DNA from 2 places in the Streptomyces sp. NPDC059452 genome. Region 1 is predicted to be linked to the other one. Evidence: riboswitches for the same ligand, from Rfam matches in the RefSeq annotation. Region 1 holds a riboswitch; the other holds the start of a gene.

Region 1 (3,396 bases):
GGAGATCGTCTTCTGGGGCTACACGCTCAACCTGGGCGTGTTCATCCCGCTGGTCGCCTTCGGCGGTGTGCTCGGTGCCATCGCGGTCTACCCGTTCATCGAGTCCTGGATCACCGGGGACAAGCGCGAGCACCACATCCTGGACCGCCCGCGCAACGCCCCGACCCGTACGGGCCTCGGCGTCGCCTGGATCACGGCGTACTTCATCGGCCTCGTCGGCGGTGGAAACGACCTGTGGGCCACGCACTTCGACCTGTCGATCAACGCCATCACCTGGTTCGTCCGGATCTTCTTCTTCGCCGGACCGGTCATCGCGTTCATCGTCACCAAGCGGATCTGCCTCGGCCTCCAGCGCCGGGACAAGGAGAAGGTGCTGCACGGTCGTGAGACCGGCATCATCAAGCGCCTGCCGCACGGTGAGTTCGTGGAGATCCACGAGCCGCTCTCCCGGGAGCAGCTGCACACGCTCACCGCGCACGACCAGTACAAGCCGGTCGAACTCGGCCCCGAGGTCGACGAGAACGGCGTCAAGCGCAAGATCTCCCCGGTCCAGAAGGTGCGGGCCAAGCTCAGCAAGGGCTACTTCGGCGAGAACAACCAGATCGCCAAGCCCACCGCCGAGGAGTACAAGGAGATCACCGAGGGCCACGGCCACCACTGATCGCCTGAACTGATCGCCACCGCGGGAGCCCCGTCCATTCGATGGACGGGGCTCTTCGCGGTCCCGGCGGCTGGATAGGGTGGAGCCGGACTCTTACCGGCTGTGGACCCCCTGGAGCGGACCATGAACGTTGTGACCCCGAGCGGCGGCGACAGCGTGGCGGACCGTTCCTGGCCCGGCCTGCTGAACCCCCTGCTGCGCGGCGAGAACCTGTCCGTGGCGGACACCGCCTGGGCGATGGACCGCATCATGAGCGGTGAGGCGACCGACGCGCAGATCGCCGGCTTCGCGGTCGCGCTGCGGGCCAAGGGCGAGACCGTCGAGGAGGTCACCGGGCTGGTGCGCGCGATGTACGCGCACGCCAACACCATCCACGTACCGGGCCGTACGGTCGACATCGTCGGTACCGGCGGCGACCTCGCCAAGACGGTCAACATCTCGACCATGTCGGCCATCGTCATCGCCGGGACCGGCGCCAAGGTGGTCAAGCACGGCAACCGGGCCGCCTCCTCGGCGAGCGGCTCCTCCGACGTACTGGAGAAGCTCGGCGTCAACCTGGAGCTGACCCCGCAGCAGGTGGTCGAGGTCGCCGAGGCGGCGGGTATCACCTTCTGTTTCGCCGTGAAGTTCCACCCCGCCCTGCGGTACGCCGCCAAGGCCCGCAGGGAGCTCGGCGCGCAGACCACGTTCAACATCCTGGGCCCCCTCACCAACCCGGCCCAGGTGCGTGCCCAGGCCGTCGGGGTGGCCGACGCCCGGATGGCGCCCATCGTCGCGGGCGTCCTCGCCGAGCGGGGCAACTCGGCGCTGGTCTTCCGCGGGGACGACGGGCTCGACGAGCTGACCACCACCGCCACCTCCCGGGTCTGGGTGGTCCGGGACGGCGCGGTCCGCGAGGAGCCCTTCGACCCGCGTGACGTCGGGCTGCCGATCGTCCCCGTCGAGGCGCTGCGCGGCGCCGACGCCTCGTACAACGCCGATGTCGCCCGTCGCCTGCTGGACGGCGAGACCGGTGCGGTACGCGAGGCGGTGCTGCTCAACTCGGCGGCGGCGCTGGTCGCGCTCGACCCGGGGCCCGGCACGCTCACCGAGCAGATCGCGGCGAAGATCCTCGTCGCGGCCGAGGCCATCGACTCCGGGGCCGCCAAGCGCGCCCTGGAGCGCTGGGTGGCGGCCAGCAACGCCTGAAATCGCGCAAGGGCGCAGTCCGGGATCCGGACTGCGCCCTTGCGCGTGCCCGTACATATGGCAAGATGCTGCGCAGGTCATGAGTGACAGCGACTACGGCCCCGGCCCGCTGTCCGGCAACCCTCCGTCCGTGGCGGGGTGCCCCGGGTGAAGACCAGGCCGTAGGCAGCGAGGTCTGCGGCAAGCGCGGGCCCCTCGGCATCCAGTGGATGCCAGCCCCCGGGGTCCTGGTCCCTAGGGAGCCTCTTGTGAGCAAGCGAATGCGCTAGGGCGTGTCCCAGGGCTTCTGTGTGCCCTGGGCTGATCGCCCTTCTTCCGCGCACCCTCTTTTCCTTTCCTTCTCCGCGCCGCCGCGTATCCGCAGGCGCGTTGATTTCGCCTGCCTGTTACGGGAGTTCGCCATGTCTGTCTCCACCGCTGCCATCGACCCGTCGGTTTGTGCCCCGCTGCCCGTTCTGGGGCAGGATGTCACCGTTCCGCTCGTCACCGGCGGTGAAGTCACCTACGCCGCACTCGACTACGCCGCCAGCGCCCCGGCCCTCCAGCGGGTCTGGGACGATGTCGCCGCGTACGCCCCGTACTACGGCAGCGTCCACCGCGGGGCCGGATACCTCTCGCAGCTCTCCACCGACCTCTTCGAGAACAGCCGCCGTACGGTCGCGGAGTTCCTCGGCTGCCGCGCCGACGACCAGGTCGTCTTCACCCGCTCGACGACCGACTCCCTCAACCTGCTGGCCGCCGCGCTTCCCGCCGACTGCCAGGTGTTCGTGTACGAGACCGAGCACCACGCCTCCCTGCTGCCCTGGCGCGACGCCCGGGTCACCTACCTCAACGCGCCCCGCACCCCGGGCCAGGCGGTGGAGACCCTGGAGCGCGCGCTCGCCGACCGCGACCCGTACGGCCCCGCCCTGGTCTGCGTGACCGGCGCTTCCAATGTGACCGGCGAGCTCTGGCCGGTCGGGGAGCTGGCCGCCGCCGCCCACGCGCACGGCGCCCGGATCGTCCTCGACGCCGCCCAGTTGGCCCCGCACCACCCCGTCGACATCGCCGAACTCGACGTGGACTGGGTCGCGTTCTCCGGCCACAAGCTGTACGCGCCCTTCGGCTCCGGGGTCCTCGCGGGCCGCGCCGACTGGCTCCGGGCGGCCGAGCCGTACCTCGCCGGCGGCGGCGCCTCCCGCAAGGTCGCCCGGCGCGCCGACGGCGGAGTGGACGTGGACTGGCACACCACGGCCGCCCGCCACGAGGCCGGTTCGCCCAACGTGATCGGCGTCTACTCCATCGCCTCCGCCTGCAAGGCCCTCACCGAGGCGGGGTTCGACTCCCTGGTGGCCCGGGAGCAGGAGCTGGTGGCCCGGGTCCGCGCGGGGCTCGCCGAGGTCCCCGAGGTCCAGGTGCTCTCGCTCTTCGGCGACGACGCGCCCCGGGTCGGGGTCATCTCCTTCGTGGTGCGCGGCTGGAACAGCTCGCACTTCGCCGCCGCCCTCTCCGCCGAGTACGGCATCGGCGTCCGCGACGGCCTCTTCTGCGCCCACCCGCTGGTGCGC
Region 2 (3,396 bases), on a different contig from region 1:
GGCAAAGGCCACTTATGCCTCAAGGGGTTCACGCACTTTGGCTACTTCTTATCGGGGCCGGGCGCATTCTCATATGCGGGCGGCACGCGCAGCGAAGGGGGTTTCCCCAACTGTACCGTGCTCAACCATGCAGAATTGCCCCCTCCGCTCTGTGGGGCGGAGGGGGCAAACGGGGTGAGGCGGAGTCAGCAGCCGCCGGCCACGGCCGGGATGATCGAGATACCGGAGCCGTCCGGCGTGGCCGCGTCGAGGCCGCCCTCGAAGCGCACGTCGTCGTCGTTGACGTACACGTTCACGAAGCGGCGCAGCTTGCCCTGGTCGTCCAGGACGCGGGCGGCGATGCCCGGGTGGTCCTTCTCCAGGGACTCGATGACCTCGGAGAGCTTGGTGCCCTCCGCCGGGACCTCGGCCTGGCCGCCCGTGTACGTGCGGAGGATGGTGGGGATGCGGACCTTGACGCTCATGGCGGACGCCTTTCTGGCTGCTGCGGTCGGGATGGTCAGGCGGAGGCGAGGCCCGCGGCGCGGAACGCGTCCAGGCTCGGCTTGATGGTGGCCGTCGCCTGGGAGGTCGCGGAGACCGCGTCGAGCGTCTTGAGCCCGTCACCGGTGTTCAGGACGACGGTGGTCAGCGCCGGGTCGATCACGCCGGCCTCGATCAGCTTCTTGGTCACGCCGACGGTCACCCCGCCCGCCGTCTCGCCGAAGATGCCCTCGGTGCGGGCCAGCAGCTTGATCGCGTCGACGACCTGCTCGTCGGTGACGTCCTCCACCGCGCCGCCCGTGCGGCGGGCGATGTCGAGGACGTACGGGCCGTCCGCCGGGTTGCCGATGGCCAGGGACTTGGCGATGGTGTTCGGCTTCTGGGGGCGTACGACGTCGTGCCCGGCCTTGAAGGCGGCGGAGACCGGGGAGCAGCCCTCGGCCTGGGCACCGAAGATCTTGTACGGCTTCTCCTCGACCAGGCCGAGCCTGATCAGCTCCTGGAACCCCTTGTCGATCTTCGTCAGCTGGGAGCCGGACGCGATCGGGATGACGATCTGGTCGGGCAGCCGCCAGCCGAGCTGCTCGCAGATCTCGTACGCCAGGGTCTTGGAGCCCTCGCCGTAGTACGGGCGCAGGTTGACGTTGACGAAGCCCCAGCCCTCGCCGAGCGGGTCGCCGATGAGCTCGGAGCAGAAGCGGTTGACGTCGTCGTAGTTGCCCTCGATGCCGACCAGTTCACCGCCGTACACCGCGGCCATGACGACCTTGCCCTGCTCCAGGTCGTGCGGGATGAAGACGCAGGAGCGCAGTCCGGCGCGGGCGGCGGCGGCGCCGACGGCACCGGCCAGGTTGCCCGTGGAGGAGCAGGAGAGGGTGGTGAAGCCGAAGGCGCGGGCGGCCTCGACGGCGATCGCGACGACGCGGTCCTTGAAGGAGTGCGTCGGATTGCCGGAGTCGTCCTTGACGTACAGACCGCCGGTGACGCCCAGCTCACGGGCGAGGTTGTCGGCCTTGACCAGCTTGGTGAAGCCGGGGTTCAGGTTGGGCTTCTCCGCGACATCGGCGGGGACCGGCAGCAGCGGGGCATAGCGCCAGATGTTGTCCGGACCGGCCTCGATGCGCTTGCGCAGCTCTTCGGGGGAGCCGGTGGGCAGGTCGTACGCCACTTCCAGTGGCCCGAAACAGGACGCACAGGCGAAAAGGGGGCCGAGTTCGAAACGCTCGCCGCACTCGCGGCAGGAAAGCGCCGCGGCGGGACCGAGGTCCACGGAGGCGGTGGTGGCATTACCTGCGATGGTCTGAACAGCCATGATGGCGGAGGCCCTTTCTCCTCATCTTCCTTGCGGCGCATTTCGCCACAAGACGGAATTGGCACCTTCCCCACCGTGACCTCGCGGTCGGTAGGAGGGTTGCCGGGACTTCAACGGGCCGTTCCCTCAGTCCCTCTGGATGAGCTCTGTGGCACTGGATCTTCGATCCAGGCGTTTGTGTGCGGACGTACCCCGACATGCGACGGTCATCCGCGTTGTTCAAGACTGTAACCGAAGGAGCGGACGGTTGAGATAGTCGTCCGAACGGCGAGATGGATCACATACGAGGGGTGCCGACCGTGCTCGAAGAGGTGGAACGCTGGCTGACCAGGCGTTCCTGGTCGTCCGCCGACCGCCCGCTGCCCCGGCTCACCGACGCCCGGAACGCCGAACCGCACCGCACGTCGGTGAGTGTGGTGCTGCCCGCGCTGAACGAGGAGGCCACGGTCGGGGCGATCGTGGCGACGATCCGGCGGGAGCTGATGGAGAAGGTCCGGCTGGTCGACGAGCTCGTCGTGATCGACTCCGGCTCCACCGACGCCACCGCCGCCGTCGCGCGGGAGGCGGGCGCCCGGGTGGTCCACCGGGACGCGATCCTGCCCCGGATCCCGGCGCTGCCCGGCAAGGGCGAGGTGCTGTGGCGGTCGCTCCTGGTGACCAGCGGGGAGATCGTCTGCTTCGTCGACGCCGACCTCAAGGACTTCTCCGCGGACTTCGTCTCGGGGACGGTCGGCCCGCTGCTCACCGACCCCGGCGTGCAGTTCGTCAAGGCGATGTACGACCGTCCGCTCGGCGACACCGCAGGTCAGGGCGGCCGCGTCACGGAGCTGGTGGCCCGCCCGCTGCTCAATCTGCACTGGCCGCAGCTGGCCGGTTTCGTGCAGCCGCTGGGCGGCGAGTACGCGGTGCGGCGCTCCCTGCTGGAGCGGCTGCCCTTCCCGGTCGGTTACGGAGTGGAGCTGGGGCTCCTGGTCGACGCGCTGCACACCGTGGGCCTGGACGCGCTGGGCCAGGTCGACGTGGGGGTGCGGCGCCACCGCCACCAGGACGGGCAGGCGCTGGGCCGGATGGCGGCGGCGATCTACCGCACGGCCCAGCTGCGGCTCTCCCGGGGCCATCTGGTGCGGCCCGCGCTGACGCAGTTCGAGCGGGGCGCGGAGGGGTTCGTACCGCGCACCCATGCGGTGGACACGGAGGAGCGGCCACCGATGCGGGAGATCGAGGAGTACGCGCAGCGGCACGCGGCGTGAAAGTGGTGGCCCGTCCTCCGGACGCGCGTTTGGCGGCTTCCCTTACGGGCTAGGTTCCGCTACATGGTCTCCGAGCACGCACCCTCCTCGACTGCCCAGGTCCTCGTCGCGTCCAACCGCGGCCCGATCACGTACACGCTCGGCGAGGACGGCACGCTCGACGCCAAGCGCGGCGGGGGCGGGCTCGTCTCCGGGCTGAGCGCCGTCGACGACAAGCTCTGGGTCTGCGCGGCCCTCGGCGACGGCGACCGCGAGGCGGTGCGGCGCGGGGTCGGTGAGCCGGGCGTACGGATGCTCGACATCGACGCCGAGGTGCACGCCGACGCGTACAACGGCATCGCCAACTCCGTG

What was found. A riboswitch is a leader RNA that binds a small molecule or an ion and turns the genes downstream of it on or off. The one in region 1 is predicted to bind S-adenosylmethionine.
Region 2: it holds a riboswitch for S-adenosylmethionine, as region 1 does, so the genes downstream of both, thrC (threonine synthase) here and ACFW9Z_RS29925 (aminotransferase class V-fold PLP-dependent enzyme) in region 1, are expected to answer to the same signal.

Annotation. Positions count from the first base shown of each region.
Region 1 is NZ_JBHYVE010000029.1:29,140-32,535, forward strand. It holds gene ACFW9Z_RS29915 (cytochrome bc complex cytochrome b subunit) at 1-661, shown strand, start outside; gene trpD (anthranilate phosphoribosyltransferase) at 785-1,849, shown strand; SAM riboswitch class IV at 1,925-2,042, shown strand; gene ACFW9Z_RS29925 (aminotransferase class V-fold PLP-dependent enzyme) at 2,251-3,396, shown strand, end outside.
Region 2 is NZ_JBHYVE010000019.1:9,390-12,785, forward strand. It holds gene ACFW9Z_RS23735 (MoaD/ThiS family protein) at 186-464, opposite strand; gene thrC (threonine synthase) at 500-1,795, opposite strand; SAM riboswitch class I at 1,814-1,941, opposite strand; gene ACFW9Z_RS23745 (glucosyl-3-phosphoglycerate synthase) at 2,095-3,045, shown strand; gene ACFW9Z_RS23750 (trehalose-6-phosphate synthase) at 3,109-3,396, shown strand, end outside.